Regions from separate parts of the Streptomyces sp. CA-179760 genome, predicted to be linked through region 2. Evidence: riboswitches for the same ligand, from Rfam matches in the RefSeq annotation. Region 2 holds a riboswitch; each other region holds the start of a gene.
The links. Region 2 has a riboswitch for cobalamin ahead of cobN (cobaltochelatase subunit CobN). Riboswitches for the same ligand answer to the same signal wherever they lie in the genome.
Positions count from the first base shown of each region.

Region 1: it holds a riboswitch for cobalamin, as region 2 does, so the genes downstream of both, ACQEV8_RS12890 (prenyltransferase/squalene oxidase repeat-containing protein) here and cobN (cobaltochelatase subunit CobN) in region 2, are expected to answer to the same signal.
Region 3: it holds a riboswitch for cobalamin, as region 2 does, so the genes downstream of both, ACQEV8_RS33635 (ABC transporter substrate-binding protein) here and cobN (cobaltochelatase subunit CobN) in region 2, are expected to answer to the same signal.
Region 4: it holds a riboswitch for cobalamin, as region 2 does, so the genes downstream of both, metE (5-methyltetrahydropteroyltriglutamate--homocysteine S-methyltransferase) here and cobN (cobaltochelatase subunit CobN) in region 2, are expected to answer to the same signal.

Region 1 covers NZ_JBNJLZ010000001.1:2,880,175-2,884,262, forward strand. Annotated here, with positions in the region: gene ACQEV8_RS12880 (helix-turn-helix domain-containing protein) at 1-707, shown strand, start outside; gene ACQEV8_RS12885 (SAM-dependent methyltransferase) at 745-1,560, opposite strand; cobalamin riboswitch at 1,800-1,937, shown strand; gene ACQEV8_RS12890 (prenyltransferase/squalene oxidase repeat-containing protein) at 2,051-3,262, shown strand; gene ACQEV8_RS12895 (SCO2322 family protein) at 3,259-3,915, shown strand; gene ACQEV8_RS12900 (energy-coupling factor transporter transmembrane component T) at 3,902-4,088, shown strand, end outside.
Region 2 covers NZ_JBNJLZ010000001.1:9,182,856-9,186,943, forward strand. Annotated here, with positions in the region: gene ACQEV8_RS41550 (precorrin-2 C(20)-methyltransferase) at 1-267, opposite strand, end outside; gene ACQEV8_RS41555 (precorrin-8X methylmutase) at 264-935, opposite strand; gene cobG (precorrin-3B synthase) at 941-2,227, opposite strand; cobalamin riboswitch at 2,272-2,422, shown strand; gene cobN (cobaltochelatase subunit CobN) at 2,493-4,088, shown strand, end outside.
Region 3 covers NZ_JBNJLZ010000001.1:7,375,601-7,379,688, forward strand. Annotated here, with positions in the region: gene ACQEV8_RS33625 (ABC transporter ATP-binding protein) at 1-417, opposite strand, end outside; gene ACQEV8_RS33630 (FecCD family ABC transporter permease) at 414-1,529, opposite strand; gene ACQEV8_RS33635 (ABC transporter substrate-binding protein) at 1,526-2,551, opposite strand; cobalamin riboswitch at 2,580-2,757, opposite strand; gene ACQEV8_RS33640 (class I SAM-dependent methyltransferase) at 2,813-3,562, opposite strand; gene ACQEV8_RS33645 (MDR family MFS transporter) at 3,531-4,088, opposite strand, start outside.
Region 4 covers NZ_JBNJLZ010000001.1:7,386,146-7,390,233, forward strand. Annotated here, with positions in the region: gene metE (5-methyltetrahydropteroyltriglutamate--homocysteine S-methyltransferase) at 22-2,340, opposite strand; cobalamin riboswitch at 2,508-2,733, opposite strand; gene ACQEV8_RS33680 (3-hydroxybutyryl-CoA dehydrogenase) at 2,921-3,790, opposite strand; partial or broken gene aceB (malate synthase A) at 3,787-4,088, opposite strand, start outside.

The sequences.
Region 1 (4,088 bases), 6.3 Mb from region 2:
GGTTCAAACTGCGGGACGTCGCCGACCTGCTCACGTACTACGGCGTCACGGACGAGGCCGAACGCGCCACGCTGCTGGCGCTGGCCGAACAGGCCAACACCCACGCCTGGTGGCAGTACTACAGCGATGTGGTGCCCTCCTGGACGCAGAGCTACCTCGGTGCCGAGCAGGCGGCGAGCGTCATCCGCTGCTATCAGATACAGCGCGTTCCCGAGCTGCTCCAGACCTCCGACTACGCGCGTGCCGCCGTCCGGCTCGTCCACCCTGCCGCCGACGCGCGGGAGACCGACCGCCGGGTGGCCTTGCGGATGACCCGGCAGCGGATCCTGCACCGGCAGCCCGGCGCGGCCCGGCTCTGGGCCGTGATCGACGAGGCGGCGCTGCGGCGCCCGGTGGGCGGGCCGGAGGTGATGCGCGCCCAGCTCAGGCATCTCATCGAGGTCTGCCGGCTTCCGCAGGTCACCGTCCAGATCCTGCCGTTCGTCTCCGGAGGTCATGCCGCGGAGGGCGGTCCGGTCACCATTCTGCGGCTGCCCGGCGGCCAGTTGCCCGACGTGGTCTACCTGGAGCAGCTCACCACCGCGCTCTATCCCGACCGGCCGGCCGACATCGAGCGCTACTGGGACGCCATGAACCGGCTGGTGGTCGAAGCCGAGTCACCTGACGAGACTCCGACCATCCTGCACCGCATATTTCAGGAGACCTGAGTAAGACCCCCGGGTTCAGCCGGGGTCGGCGGGCGGTTCAGCGCTTGAGGGCGACACCGCCGTACTGGTGCACCTCCGCCGGCAGGCCCAGGGCCTCGGCGTCGGGACGCCAGCGCGAGCAGGACGTGACGCCCGGCTCCAGCAGCTCCAGGCCGTCGAAGTAGCGGGCGATCTGCTCGGGGCTGCGCAGGATGTACGGGATCGAGCCGCCGTCGTTGTACTGACCGATGGCCCTGAGGTAGTCCTCGCTGGTGTCGGTGCTGTCGTACTGGACGAGGTAGCTGCCGGGCGGCAGGGCGTCCACCAGCTCCGACACGATCGTACGTGCCTCGTCGTGGTCCTCGATGTGGCCGAGGATGCCCATCAGCATGAGCGCGACGGGCTGGTCGAAGTCCAGCGTCTTACCGGCTTCCCGGACGATCGTGCTCGGCTTGCGCAGGTCGGCGTCGACGTAGTTGGTGACGCCTTCCGGTGTGCTGGTGAGCAGGGCGCGGGCGTGGGCCAGCACCAGCGGGTCGTTGTCGACGTAGACGATCCGGCTCTCCGGGGCCACCCGCTGGGCGATCTGGTGGGTGTTGTCCACGTTGGGCAGCCCGGTGCCGATGTCCAGGAACTGGCGGATGCCCTCTTCGGCGGCGAGATGGCGTACGGCGCGGGCGAGGAAGTAGCGGGCGGCGCGGGCCCCGGTCTCGATCCCGGGGAAGATCTCACGGAACGCGTCACCGGCCACCCGGTCGACTTCGTAGTTGTCCTTCCCGCCCAGCCAGTAGTTCCAGATCCGCGCCGATTGCGGAACCGAGGTGTCGATCTTGGAGAGCGGCTCCTGCTCGGAGTTCCCCGCCTGATCAGTCATGGACGCTCCTGCGTGTGGTCGTGGAGCTTCACGTTAACCGTTTTGCCTCACGGACAGGATCAACTCCTCGGCGTGGTGGAGCAGTTCGCCCGGGAGCAGGTCCTGGTGGAGGACACCGACAGCCGAGCCGGGGTGGTCTGGAGCATGGCCGAGTTCATCCAGAGGCCAGCGGGGCAGGCCGCCGCACCGAGAAGTCTCCCCGGTGGTGCGGTCGGCATGGGGGGGCGAAGCTACCCTCGGGCGTTTTCGTAGGTGCGGGTACAGTAGGCGGGTCGTCATCACCCGTACAGGGAGAAGCCGGTGCAATTCCGGCGCTGACCCGCAACCGTAACCGCCCTGCCAGGCGGGAGCCGGATCGCCCGTACGGATCGTGACCGGCTCACGTGCCCGGCGCCCGCCGGTGCACGGCACCGTCGAGGTATACGGAGCCGAGCCGCCGGGGGTGTCCCGTGCTGCCCGGCTCCCTCACAGGGAGAGGCACCCGCCGATCATGAACGTCCGCCGCAGGGCCGCCGCCGTCCTGGCCGCCGCCACCGTGATCGGCACCGCCACGCCGGCCGCCGCCGCACCGTCACCGACTCCGTCCCAGGCGTTCCCCTCCGCCCTGTACGGGGGCAAGGACCCCAAGTTCGACGGCGTCTGGCGCCAGTCGCTCGCCCTGCTGGCCCAGGACACGGTGGGTGAGAAGCCGGCGGCGAAGTCCGTGGAGTGGCTGGTCCGGCAGCAGTGCGCGGACGGCGGGTTCGCCCCGTACCGTGCCGATCCGGCCGCGGCGTGCGACGCCAAGACCATGGTGGACAGCAACCAGACGGCCGCGGCCGTCCAGGCCCTCGCCGCGCTCGGCGGGCACGACGCCGTCACCGGCAAGGCCGTCGACTGGCTGAAGTCCGTACAGAACGAGGACGGTGGCTGGGGCTACGCGCCCGGCGGCGCCAGCGACACCAACTCGACGTCCGTCGTCATCGGCGCGCTCGCCGCCGCCGGTGAGAAGCCGGACCAGGTCGAGAAGGGCGGAAAGTCGCCCTACGACGCCCTGCTGAAGCTCGCCCTCCCCTGCGGCGGGGACGACGACGGCGCCTTCGCGTTCCAGCCGGACAAGAAGGGCGAGCTGACCGCCAACGCGGACGCCACGGCGGCCGGTGCCCTCGGCGCCCTCGGCAAGGGCATGGTGGTGGAGGCGGGCAAGAAGTCCGACGCCACGTGCACGGATCCCTCCACGCCGCGGCAGGCCGCAGCCAACGGTGCCGCGTACCTCACCCAGACCCTCGCCGAGGACGACAACCACCTCACCTCCGCCCTCGCCGGCTCGGCCCCCCAGCCCGACCACGGCAACACCGCCGACGCGGTCGTGGCGCTCGCCGCGCAGGGCGAGACCGCGCAGGCCGAGAAGTCCCTGGGCTGGCTGGAGAAGAACTCCACGACCTGGGCCGCCCAGAACGGTCCCGCCGCCTACGCCCAGCTGATCTTCGCCGCGCACGCGACGGGCGCGAACCCGCGCGACTTCGGCGGCACGGACCTGGTGAAGCAGCTGAACGCGACGGGCCCGGCCCCGCAGGCCCCCGAACAGCCCTCGGCGACCGACACGAAGAACGACTCGGAGTCGGGCTTCTTCGGCGTCTGGTGGTACGTCGGGGTCTGCCTCGTCGCCGGTATCGGCATCGGCTTCCTCTTCACCGGCCGCAAGAAGAGGCAGCAGTCGTGATCCGCCGTGCCGTTCTCCTCCTCCTGGCCACGCTCCTGCTGAGCGTGGGAGCGGGCGCGGGCGCGGGGGCGGGCGCGGCCCAGGCCGCCGGCTACCGGTACTGGTCGTTCTGGGACCGCGACGGCGACCGCTGGGTCTACGCCACCCAGGGCCCGTCCCTGGCCCGCCCCTCGGACGGCGACGTCCAGGGGTTCCGCTTCGCGGTGAGCGAGGACTCCTCCGAGGCGGCCCGGCCGCGCGGCGCGGCCGACTTCAAGACCGTCTGCGCGAAGACGCCCGCGCAGGACGGCAAGAAGCGCGTGGCGCTCGTCATCGACCCCGGCGCCAAGGCGGACGCCCCCCAGGGCGAGACCCCGCCCCCCGCCCGGACGGTCTGCGCCCGGGTCTCCCCCGACGCGACCACGGCGGAGGCCCTCGCGACGGTCGCCAAGCCCCTGCGCTACGACACCAACGCCCTGTTGTGCGCGATCGCGGGGTATCCGAAGACGGGCTGCGGCGAGCAGGTGGCGAACTCCCGGCAGTCGACACCGGCGGCGAAGAAGAACACGTCCGACGACGACGGCCCGTCCCTGGGCCTGCTGGCGGGCATCGGCGTGGTGGCGGTCCTGGGAGCGGCCGCGATGTGGCAGGTACGTCGGCGTGACCAGGCTTAGCAGCGCGGACCGGCTCAGCGACGCGCCCTCCCACCTCCGGCCCCGGCGCCGGGCCCCTCTGCACCCCGGCGCCTGGTGGCTCTGGTCCCTCTCCCTCGGCACCGCGGCCACCCGCACCACCAACCCCCTGCTCCTCTGCCTCCTCATCTCGGTCTCCGCCTACGTCGTGGCGA
Region 2 (4,088 bases):
GACCGACGCCTCCGCGTAGAACTCCTCCATCGCGCCCTTGTAGCCGCCGGGGTGGTCGGTGGTCTCGGTCGTGACCGGGTAGACCAGCCGCTCCTCGACGTGGTCGGCGCGGATGTGCTTCGCCGCGATCGAGCGGGCGATGGAACGTCCGTGGCGCGCACTGTGGTACGCGATCACGTCCGCCTCGGCGATGGCCTCCACGGCCCGTACGGTCATCAGGGACGGGTCACCGGGGCCGAGCCCCACCCCGTACAGCTTGCCGCTCACTCTTCCTCACTCGCGATCGCGTTGAGCGCGGCGGCCGCGATGGCGCTGCCCCCGCGACGGCCGCGCACGACCAGGTACTCCAGGCCCGAAGGGTGCGCGGCCAGGGCGTCCTTGGACTCGGCGGCGCCGACGAAACCGACCGGGACACCGATGACGGCGGCCGGCCGGGGCGCCCCCTCGTCGATCATCTCCAGCAGCCGGAACAGGGCGGTGGGCGCGTTGCCGACGGCGACCACCGAGCCCTCCAGCCGGTCCCGCCACAGCTCCATCGCGGCGGCGCTGCGCGTGGTGCCCAGCTTCGCCGCCAGCTCCGGCACGGACGGGTCGGAGAGCGTGCACAGCACGTCGTTGCCGGCGGGCAGCCGCTTGCGCGTCACGCCGCTGGCCACCATCTGCACGTCGGTGAAGATGGGCGCGCCGGAGCGCAGGGCCTCGCGGGCACGGGCCACGACGCCCGGGGAGTAGGCCAGGTCCCGTACGAGGTCGACCATCCCGCAGGCGTGGATCATCCGGACCGTGACCTGGCTGACGTCGGCGGGAAGGGCCGCGAGGTCCGCCTCCGCGCGGATGGTGGCGAAGGACTGGCGGTAGATGGCCGGGCCGTCCTTCTCGTAGTCGTACGTGGTCACGGTGTTCTTCTCGCTGCCTTCGGTCGTCGTGGTCGTCATAGGGGTCATGAGGTGATCGCCGCCAGGGCGGTGGCGAGTCGGGCGGGGACGTCCATCGAGGCGGTTCGGGGTTCCTGACCGCTCACGGCGGTGGAGAGCAGATAGCCGCCGCCCGGAGCGGAGACCACGTCGACGCGGTCGCCCCGGGGGTGTCCGCAGCGGCGTTCGCACCCCGACCAGTACAAGGGGAGGCCGCTCGGCCCGATCGCGTCGAGAGCCTCGGCCGCGTCGGTCCGTACGTCGGCCCGCGACTTGGCGCATCCGGGACTGCCGATGCAGGCACCGACCCGGAGCCAGGGGGAGCCGGGGTCGGTGACCAGGCCGGTGGCGGCGAGGCGGGTGAGGGACTGGTCCGGGTCTGTCCTCTGTGTGGGAAGAACCACACCGCGCCACGGAGTGAGACGCAGTTCACCGTCGGCGACGTGCGTCAGTTCCCGCCACTGGTGCGCCGACAGCCGTCCCAGAGGAACATGCACGGAGAGGCCGGCGCCGAGGACTCCCGGGGGCGGACCTGGCGTCCGGCCGGTCTCCCGGTCCCGCCGCTCGTGATCGATGCGGTCGGCCCGCAGCCGCAGGCCGACCGCATCGAGCAACTCATCGCCGGAAAGGGGTAGTTCGTCCACGCGCCAGCCGCGTGCACCGCTCGTCCGCGCCGCCTCCAGGAAGGTCTCCGCGGCCGCCAGAGCGGCCCGGGCCGCTTCCTCGGCGCCGACGTGCAGCGCTTCCCCGGCCGCTCCGAGCGCGAGTTCCGCGCCGCCGCCCACCGTCGCCCGTACCGTCACGTCGGCACCGAGTCCGGCCACGTCCCCGCGTCCGTCGTCGAGCGCGAACAGGAAACGCCCCGACAGGGCTTGTGCCGCCTCGCTCGCGCACAGCGCCGCGTCGAGGGCCGTCAGCCAGGGGCGTACGTCCAGCACGCCCTGCCCGTCGAGACCGGACAGGGGCGAGGCCACGATGTTGCGTACCCGCTCGTGCCCGCGCGAGGGCAGCAGCCCGGCCGCGTCCAGCAACTCGGCCAGCTCCCCGGCGCTTCCGTCCGGCAGACCGCGCAGTTGCGCGTTGCCGCGCGAGGTCAGATGCAGGTCTCCGTCGCCCAGCCGTTCGGCCACGTCCACGAGCGTCTCCGCCTGCGCAACGGTCAGCACACCACCGGGAATCCGGACGCGAGCGAGCGCTCCGTCGTCCGCCGCGTGCAGCCGCAGCGTCCCCGGACAGGCGTCATCGCGGTCTGGTGGGACCGCTGTGGCCTGGGGCGATGAGCGCGGGGCAGCCGTGGACATGGCGGCGAGCATACCTACCATCACACCTGGTGTATGCCGTGCCCTCTTCCCCTGGCACTTACTATGATCGCGGCGGATCATCCGGTCCGCCATCGCCACGACGGCGACAGGGGAGGAAGCCGGTGCGAGTCCGGCGCGGTCCCGCCACTGTGAGTCCGGCCCATGCGGCCGGGCGAGTCAGGAACTCCCTTCCCCGAAAGCTCGGCCTCGCCCGAGCAGGGGAGACCCCATTTCGAACCACCCGGGGCGCGGACACCCCGAGGAAGGCCGACGCCGCATGCTGCATTCATCCGGGCGCATCCTGCTCCTGTCGACGTCCGACACCGATCTGCTGAGCGCCCGCGCGGCCGCGGGTCCGGTGTCCTACCGCTTCGCCAACCCCTCCCGTCTCGCCCTCGACGACCTCCCCGGCCTTCTCGACGGTGTCGACCTGGTCGTCGTACGCCTCCTCGGCGGCATCCGGGCCTGGCAGGACGGCCTCGACCTGCTCCAGGCCGACGGCCGCCCGGTGGTCGTGCTCACCGGGGAACAGGCTCCGGACGCCCAGCTGATGGAAGCCTCCACCGTCCCCGTCGGCATCGCCGCCGAGGCACACGCCTACCTCGCCCACGGCGGCCCGGCCAACCTGGAGCAGCTGGCCCGCTTCCTCTCCGACACGGTCCTGCTGACCGGCCACGGCTTCGAGGCACCGGCGGCGGCACCCAGCTGGGGACCGCTGGAGCGCACGCCCCGCGACGGCGCCGACGGTCCGGTCGTCGCCGTGCTCTACTACCGGGCCCACCACATGAGCGGCAACACCGCCTTCGTCGCCGCCCTGTGCGACGCCATCGAGGACGGGGGCGGCCGGGCCCTGCCCCTGTACGTCGCCTCCCTGCGCGCCCCCGAGCCCGAGCTGATCGAGGAGCTCCGCTCCGCCGACGTGATCATCACCACGGTCCTCGCCGCCGGCGGCACCAAGCCCGCCCAGGCGTCGGCCGGCGGCGACGACGAGTCCTGGGACGCCGGCGCGCTCACCAAGCTGGACGTCCCGATCCTCCAGGCCCTGTGCCTCACGGGTTCGCGTGCCGCCTGGGAGGAGAACGACGAGGGTGTCTCCCCGCTCGACGCGGCCAGCCAGATCGCCGTCCCCGAGTTCGACGGCCGCCTCATCACCGTCCCGTTCTCCTTCAAGGAGATCGACGAGGACGGCCTCCCGGCCTACATCGCCGACCCCGAGCGCGCGGCCCGCGTCGCCGGAATCGCCGTGCGCCACGCCCGGCTCCGCCACATCCGGCCCGCCGACAAGCGCCTCGCGCTGGTCCTCTCCGCCTACCCGACCAAGCACTCCCGCATCGGCAACGCGGTCGGCCTCGACACCCCCGCCAGCGCGGTGGCCCTGCTGCGGCGACTGCGCGAGGAGGGCTACGACTTCGGCACGGACGCCGAGGTGCCGGGCCTGGCCTCCGGCGACGGCGACGAGCTGATCCGCGCGCTGATCGAGGCGGGCGGCCACGACCAGGACTGGCTCACCGAGGAGCAGCTGACCCGCAACCCGGTCCGAATCCCGGCGGCCGACTACCGCCGCTGGTACGCCACACTCCCCGGGGAACTGCGCTCGGCGGTGGAGGAGCACTGGGGTCCGGCGCCGGGAGAGATGTTCGTCGACCGCAGCCGCAACCCGGAGGGCGACATCGTCCTCGCGGCCCTCCGCTTCGGCAACCTGCTGATCCTGATCCAGCCCCCGCGCGGCTTCGGCGAGAACCCCATCGCCATCTACCACGACCCGGACCTCCCGCCGTCCCACCACTACCTGGCCGCCTACCGCTGGATCGCCGCCCGTGCCGAGGACGGCGGCTTCGGCGCCGACGCGATGATCCACCTCGGCAAGCACGGC
Region 3 (4,088 bases), 1.8 Mb from region 2:
GAAAGGACGGTCGGCCAGGTGGACGGCGTCGACCGCCAGGAGCGCGGAGTCGATGAGTTCGGCGTCCTCGGGGGTGTCACCGGCCAGGAGCCGTTTGTGCGGGGTGCGGCCCATGGCGACGACCTCGCGGACGGCGAGGTCGAGGTCGGCTGCCGAGTCCTGGACCACCGCCGCCACGGTGCGGGCCAGTTGCCGCACCGGCAGCGACCAGGCGTCGCCTCCGTCGACCCGGATCTCACCCGCGTCGGGGCGCAGGACGCGGTAGACGGTGCGCAGGAGGCTGGACTTGCCGCTGCCGTTGGGCCCCACGAGCCCGATGGTCTCGCCCGGGCGGGCGGTCAGGGAGACGTCGCGCACCAGGTGGCGGGCTCCGGCGGTGAGCGTGACGCCGTCGACGCTCAGTTCGGTCGCGGTCATGCCACTCCTCGGTCGGTGCCGCGCCGGGCGTCCCGGCGCATCAGCCACAGGAAGAACGGCCCGCCGCACAGGGCCGTGAGTACGCCGACGGGTATCTCCATCGGCGCGGCGATCGTCCGTGCGGCGATGTCGGCCCAGAGGAGGAAGACCGCTCCGCCGAGCGCCGCCGTCGGCAGGACCCGGCGGTGGTCGCCGCCGACGAACAGCCGCACGATGTGGGGCATCATCAGGCCGACGAAGCCGATCGGTCCGGCCGCCGCGACCAGCACGCCCGTGACGAGGGAGAGCAGGACGAACAGCCGGGCGCGGAAGCGGGCCACGTCCAGCCCCATCGTGGTGGCCGCCTCCTCGCCGGCCAGCAGCAGGTTCAGATCGCGGGCCTGCACCATGAGGACGCCGACACCGAGAAGCAGGGCCGTGCTCGGCAGCCACAGCGTGCCCCAGTTGACCCCGCCGAGGCCGCCGAGGGTCCAGGCGAGGACCGCGCGGGTCTCGTTGCCCCGGTCGGTGGTGAGCAACAGCAGATCGAGGACCGCGGTGAGCATCGCGGCGATCGCCACCCCGGAGAGCACGAGACGCGATGAGGTGATGCGTCCGCCGGTGCGGGCCGTGGCGTACACGAGCAGGAGCGCGCCCAGGGCGCCCACGAAGGCGGCCACCGACAGGGAGACGGGACCGAAGAGGGTGACCCCGAACACGATGACGGAGACCGCGCCGAGGGACGCCCCCGAGGAGACGCCGAGCAGGTACGGTTCCGCGAGCGGATTGCGCACCAGGGCCTGTAGGGCGGTGCCGATCACCGCGAGGCCGGCGCCGGTGACCGCACCGAGCAGCACCCGCGGCGCCCGCACGTCCACCACGATGGTCTCCCGGGCCCGGGACCAGTCCGGCTGCTGCCAGTCGGCACCCAGCGCGTGCGTCACGATGCCCCACACCTGGCCGGGTGGCACCTGGACGGAGCCGATCGCAAGTCCCGCCGTGATGGAGGCGCCGAGCAGGGCGGTGAGTACGACCAGCGTGACGGCCAGCCGTGTACGGCCCGCTCCTGGCTCGGTGGTCTTCCGCCGTTGAACCGTCCCCTCGGCGGACGTGCCGGTGGCGGTCTGGGTCACCGGAAGCTCTCGGGGTGCAGTCCGCGGGACAGGTCGTCGACCGCGTAGGCCGAGCGGATTCCCACCAGGGTGGCGGTCAGCGGCAGAACGACGAACCGCTTGTTCCTGACGGCGGGTACGTCGGCGAGCGCGGGCTGGGAGAGCAGGAACTTCTTCTTCTGTTCGACACTTCCGGCGCCCGCGTAGTCGTAGATGGCGATGACTTCCGGTCTGCGCTCGACGACCTGCTCCCAGGAGACATCGCCGAAGACGTCGTCGAGGTCGGCGAAGATGTTCTCGCCGCCGGCCAGCCGGATCAGTTCGGTGCCCAGGCTCTTGCCGCCCGCGGTGAAGGCGGTCTTGTCGCCGCTGTCGTACACGAAGACGGGCACCTCGGGCTCGCCTTCGACCTTGCCGGCGGCCTTGCCGACGTGGTCCTCGAGATCGGCGACCAGCTTGTCGGCCCGGTCCGAGACACCGAAGATCTTGCCGATGGTGCGGACCTCGTCGTAGGTGTCCTTCATCGTCACCTTCTTCTTGCCGCAGTACTCACGGTTGAGGTAAGTGTCGATGCCCGCGTCGGCGAAGGCTGTGCGGGAGCGGCCCTCCTTCTCGGCGAAGGCGCTGCCGTAGCCGCCGTAGACGAGTTCGGGTTCGGCGTCCAGGACCTTCTCGAACGACGGTTCCTTCTCCGCCAGTTCGGGGATCGCCTCGTAGTCCTTCTTCAGCTCGGGCAGGACGGCGGAGTCGGGGAAGGCCGTGCCGACCATGCGGTCCTTCAGACCGAGGGCGAGCATGAGTTCCGCCGGGTGCTGGTGGATGGTGACCACGCGTGACGGCGGCTTGTCGTACGTCGTCTTCACGCCGCAGTTGTCGATGGTGACCGGGAAACCCGCGGGCACGGCTGCGGTGGCCTTCGTGTCTCCGGCGCTCTCGTCGGTCGCACCGCAGCCGGTGGTCAGCAGCACCGACGACAGGGCCACGGCAGCGGCCGTGGCACGAAGGAACCCGCGCGTGCGGGCAGGGGTGAACAGTTGGGACACGTGAAGCCTCCTGGAGTCCGCGCTCCTCGGATCGGGCCCGCGACGGACCAGTGTCCTGACTCCCGGATCGACGCTTCCTCCGCCTTCCCGCGCGGTGCGCAGTGGCGTGTCGGAGGGGCGCTCCCCGGTCACAGTGGCGGGACCGTGCCGGATTCGCACCGGCTTCCTGTCTCCCGTCGCGGCGATGACCAGGTGATCCTACGATTCCCCGAGTCGACGGCAAAGGGCGCGCGGACCCCGGCCGCACGCCCCGCGCCTCCCTCACGCTTCGCGGACGGCCCGGAGGACGAGTCGCTCGGCATTCTCGTCGTAAGGGCGCCCATCGAATCCGCCGAAGACCTGCACGCGGCCGAACCCCGCCTCCTCGGCCATCCGCCGCAGCTCCACGGCGCTGTACACGAACCACGTCAACGTGGCCCGCGTCACCCGCTCGCCCCGGACCAGCACCCACTCGCTGCACAGCCGCGCCCACTCGTCCAGCACGGTGTCGGTCTGCACCATCACGTCGTCGCCCCGTCGCACCACCTTGGGCGGGGTGACCCTGCGGGCCAGGAGCTCCTTCCCCGCGAGGTCCAGGAGGAGCGTTCCGCCGGGAGCCAGGCAGGTGTACATGGTGCGCAGCACGCGCGCGTTGTCGGCGGGGTCCTCGAAGTACCCGAACGAGGTGAACATGTTGAGGACGACATCGAACCCGCCCGCTGCCTCGTACTCGCGTGCGTCGGCCCGCACGTACGTCACCTCGACACCGGCGTCGGCCGACCGCTTGCGTGCCCGGTCCAGCATGGCCGGGCTCAGGTCCACTCCGGTCACGCGGTGACCGCGGCGGGCGAGCGGCACGGTGAACACCCCGGGCCCGCAGCACAGGTCCAGCACGCGTGATCCCTCGGGGAAGGCCAGCAGGTGAGAGGTGTCCAGCAGTTCCTCGGCCTGCTCATGGCGCTGTTCGGAGAAGAGGAAGTCGTGGAACTCGGTCCAGAAGTCATCGTCCTGGAATCCGCCCGTCCGTGTCATCGCGCGTCAGTGCTCCTTCATGGTCGCCGTCGGGGACAGGGCGCCGCGCCGTGCGACGGCGCAGCGTGAGCAGCAGAGGGGGAAGCAGCAAGCACTGGGCGGCTGCCAGCAGCCAGAACCAGCCGGTGTGTCCCGCCCGTTCGCCGAAGTCGTACAACTGCCCGCCCAGCACGCCGCTCGCGCAGGCCCCCAGGCCCGCGGCCATCCGCTGTTGACCGAAAACAACGGCGTCGGAGCGGGGGCTGCGGCGCAGTGCCTCCAGGTCGTTCTTCAGGAACAGCACGATGTCGCCCAGGGTGATCAGTGCCCCGCCCGCCAGCAGCGCCGCCCGGGTACCGGCCGCCAGCACGGCCATGCCCGCCGCCAGGCCCACGAACCCGACCGCGAGGGCGAGGGCGTACGGCATGCGCCGGATCAGACCGGACGCGAGCGGCTGTACGACGATGACCAGCGTGAAGCAGAGCAGCAGCACCACGCTGTAGAACGCGCTGGAGGCGCGCTCCACGGCGTACACCGCCAGGAAGTG
Region 4 (4,088 bases), 1.8 Mb from region 2:
CGGCCCTGCCGGGGCCTGGTCTCAGGATGCCGGGAGCTCCTCACGGACGGTGCGGGCGGCGGCGACCAGGTTCTCCAGGGAGGCCCGGGTCTCGGGCCAGCCGCGGGTCTTCAGACCGCAGTCCGGGTTGACCCACAGTCGCTCGGCCGGGATGGCCTTCAGCCCGGTGCGCAGCAGTGCGGCGGCCTCCTCGGTGCTCGGCACCCGCGGTGAGTGGATGTCGTAGACACCCGGGCCGGCCTCGCGCGGATAGCCGTGGGCTGCCAGCTCACGGGCTACCTGCATGTGGGAGCGTGCGGCCTCCAGGCTGATGACGTCGGCGTCGAGGTCGTCGATGGCCTGGACGATGTCGCCGAACTCGGCGTAGCACATGTGCGTGTGGATCTGCGTGTCCGGACGCACACCGGCGGTCGTGACCCGGAAGGCCTCCGTCGCCCATGCCAGATAGCCCGCGCGGTCGGCGGCCCGCAGGGGCAGCGTCTCGCGCAGGGCGGGCTCGTCGACCTGGATGACCGACGTCCCGGCCGCCTCCAGATCGGCCACCTCGTGGCGCAGGGCGAGGGCGACCTGGCGGGCGGTGTCGCCGAGGGGCTGGTCGTCGCGGACGAAGGACCAGGCGAGCATGGTGACCGGGCCGGTGAGCATGCCCTTGACCGGGCGGTGCGTGAGGGACTGGGCGTAGGTCGTCCAGCGGACAGTCATCGGCTCGGGGCGGGAGATGTCGCCGGCCAGGATCGGCGGGCGGACGTAGCGGGTGCCGTAGGACTGGACCCAGCCGTGCTGGGTGGCGAGGTAGCCGGTGAGCTGTTCGGCGAAGTACTGGACCATGTCGTTGCGTTCGGGCTCACCGTGCACCAGGACGTCCAGGCCGCTCTTCTCCTGGAAGGAGATCACTTCCTGGATCTCGGCCTTGATGCGCTCTTCGTAGCCGTCGGTGTCGATACGGCCCGCTCGCAGGTCGGCTCGGGCGGTGCGCAGCTCGCCGGTCTGCGGGAAGGAGCCGATCGTGGTGGTCGGCAGCAGCGGCAGTCCGAGGTGGGCGCGCTGGGCCGTGGCGCGTTCGGCGTACGGCTGGGAGCGGCGGGCGTCGGCCTCGGTGACGGCGGCGGCCCGGGCCCGTACGCCGGGGTCGTGCGTGATCGGCGAGCCGGCGCGGGAAGCGAGGTCGGCCCGGTTCGCGGCGAGTTCGGCGGTGATCGCGTCGGTGCCCTCGGCGATGCCGCGAGCGAGGGTGACGACCTCGGCGGTCTTCTGCCGGGCGAAGGCGAGCCAGCGCAGGAGCTGCGGCTCGATGTCCCGCTCCGCACCGGTGTCGAGTGGCACGTGGAGCAGAGAGCAGGAGGCCGAGACGTCGACTCGGTCGGCCAGGCCGAGCAGGGTGCCGAGGGTGGCCAGTGAGGCCGACAGTTCGTTGATCCAAATGTTGCGGCCGTTGACGACACCGGCGACCAGCCGCTTCCCCGGCAGCCCGCCGACGGAGGCGAGGGAGTCCAGGTTGGCGGCGGCGGCCTCGGTGAAGTCCAGGGCCAGTCCTTCGACGGGGGCCTTCGCCAGCACCGGCAGGGCGTCGCCGAGCCGGTCGAAGTACGAGGCGACCAGCAGCTTCGGCCGGTCGGTGAGGGCGCCGAGGTCCCGGTAGGCGCGCTCGGCGGCGTTCAGCTCGGCCGGGGTCCGGTCCTGGACCAGGGCGGGCTCGTCGAGCTGGACCCACTCGGCGCCGGCCGCGCGCAGGTCGGCGAGGACCTCGGCGTACACGGGCAGCAGCCGGTCCAGCAGGGTGAGCGGCTCGAAGTCGGCGGGCACGCCCGGGGCGGGCTTGGCGAGCAGGAGGTAGGTGACCGGGCCGACGAGCACGGGCCGGGCGGTCAGGCCCAGGGCGAGGGCCTCCTTCAGCTCAGCGATCTGCTTGGTGGAGTCGGCGGTGAACACCGTGTCCGGGCCGAGTTCGGGCACCAGGTAGTGGTAGTTGGTGTCGAACCACTTGGTCATCTCCAGCGGCGCGATGTCCTGGGTGCCGCGGGCCATGGCGAAGTAGCCGTCCAGCGCGTCGGCGGCGACGGCGTCGCGGTGGCGGTCGGGGGTCGCGCCGACCATGACGGTGGTGTCGAGGACGTGGTCGTAGTACGAGAAGTCACCCGTGGGGACCTCGTCGATGCCGGCGTCGGCGAGCTGCCGCCAGTTCGAGGCGCGCAGGCCGGCGGCGGTGGACCGGAGGGCGTCGGCGGTGACGCGGCCCTTCCAGTAGCCCTCGATGGCCTTCTTGAGTTCCCGGTTCTGTCCCTGGCGGGGGTAGCCGTACACGGTGGCCCGTGCTGCCGCGGCTGCGGGCTTGCTGGTCACGGAGATCTCCTTCGCGAGATGAATCCCTGGGATCCCGGAGACGGGACGAGAACGCGAAGGGTGACGGAACCGGGCGGAAACGACTCTCGCGCGGCACGGCGCGGTCTTCCGCCTGGTATGTACGCCGACCCGCCCTCGAGGTCACCGGAATATCCGTGTGCGAATGGTTCGCGCACGGGCAACGGGCAGGTCTTCGGACTCGCGGGCACATCCTCCGGTCTCCCGGCGGACACCTACTGGCCGTCGCTTCCCAGACCCGGTATCTCGGTCCCAGTGCGTATGACGGCGGTCGTTCCCGCTCACCGCTGCGGGGCAGTCCCGGATTCCCACCGGGTTCCCTCTTACGACGCTCCCGCCTGGCGGACGGGGCGAACCAGCTGCACCGGACAGCCTACGGGGTGGATACGTCTGAGGTCAGTGGTGCGTCCAGCATCCGGAAGGTGGTCCGGGACACCAAGGCCCGGAAACGCCACAGGGCGGGAAGCGGCAGTCGCGCTCCCCGCCCTTTCCCCTGTGACGCCGCCCGGGACCCTCACCCCGGTGGCGCTGCGGGACCCTCGGCCCGCGTCGTACCAGGCCCTCAGTCCTGGTCGTAGGTGTGGAACCCGCGGCCGGTCTTCCGGCCGAGAAGTCCAGCCTCCACCATGCGCCGGAGCAGCGGCGGCGGCGCGTACAGCGGTTCGCGGAACTCGACGTACAGGGACTCCGCGATCGAGGCGACGGTGTCGAGTCCGATCAGGTCGGCGAGCCTCAACGGGCCCATGGGGTGGGCACAGCCGAGCTCCATACCCGTGTCGATGTCGGCGGCGCCGGCGAAGCCCGACTCGGCCATCCGGATCGCGGACAACAGGTAGGGGATGAGCAGGGCGTTGACGACGAAGCCTGCCCGGTCCTGGGAGCGGATGACGGTCTTGCCGAGTGTGCGGGTCGCGAAGCCCTCGACGGCTGCGGTCGTCGTGCCGGACGTGTGCAGGGAGGTCACGACCTCCACCAGCGGCAGCACGGGCACGGGGTTGAAGAAGTGCAGGCCCACGACCCGGTCGGCCCTGCTGGTCGCCATACCGAGGCGCATGACGGGGAGGGAGGAGGTGTTGGTCGCCAGGACGGCGGCGGGGTCCTCGACGATCTTGTCGAGCGCGGCGAAGACCTCGGTCTTGGCGTCGGGGTTCTCGACGACGGCCTCGACGACGAGCTGCCGGTCGGCCAGAGCTTCCAGGCTGCCGGTGAAGACGAGCCGGGCGAGGGCGTCACCGGCGGCTCCCGGCGTCAGCTTGCCCCGTCGTACCGCCCCGTCGAGTGATGCCGCGACCCGGTCCCGGGCGGCGCGGGCGGCGACCGTGTCGGCCTCGCACACCACGGTGTCGAGGCCGGCCCGCGCGCACACCTCCGCGATGCCCGCGCCCATCTGGCCGCCACCGACCACCCCCACGCGTACGATGCTGTCGCTCATGCCCTGGTCTCCGTCCGCTGAACGAGGTGGCGCGTGTACGCCCCCGGGGTGAAGAACAGCGGCAACTCGCCGGTCAGCGCGGTCCGTTCGAAGAGGGCGCGGATCTCGTCGACGGGAGCCCAGGGGTACTCGGCGCCGAGTGCGGCGATCTCGTCGTCGAGGAGGCGCTGGACCGATTCCCGGTCGATGACCCGGTGCCGGAGCCACTGCCAGATCTGTACCCGGGCGATCTCCGCGGTGGCCGCGTCCTCCATCAGGCCTTCCAGGGCGACCGCGCCCCGCCCGCGCAGCCAGGCGG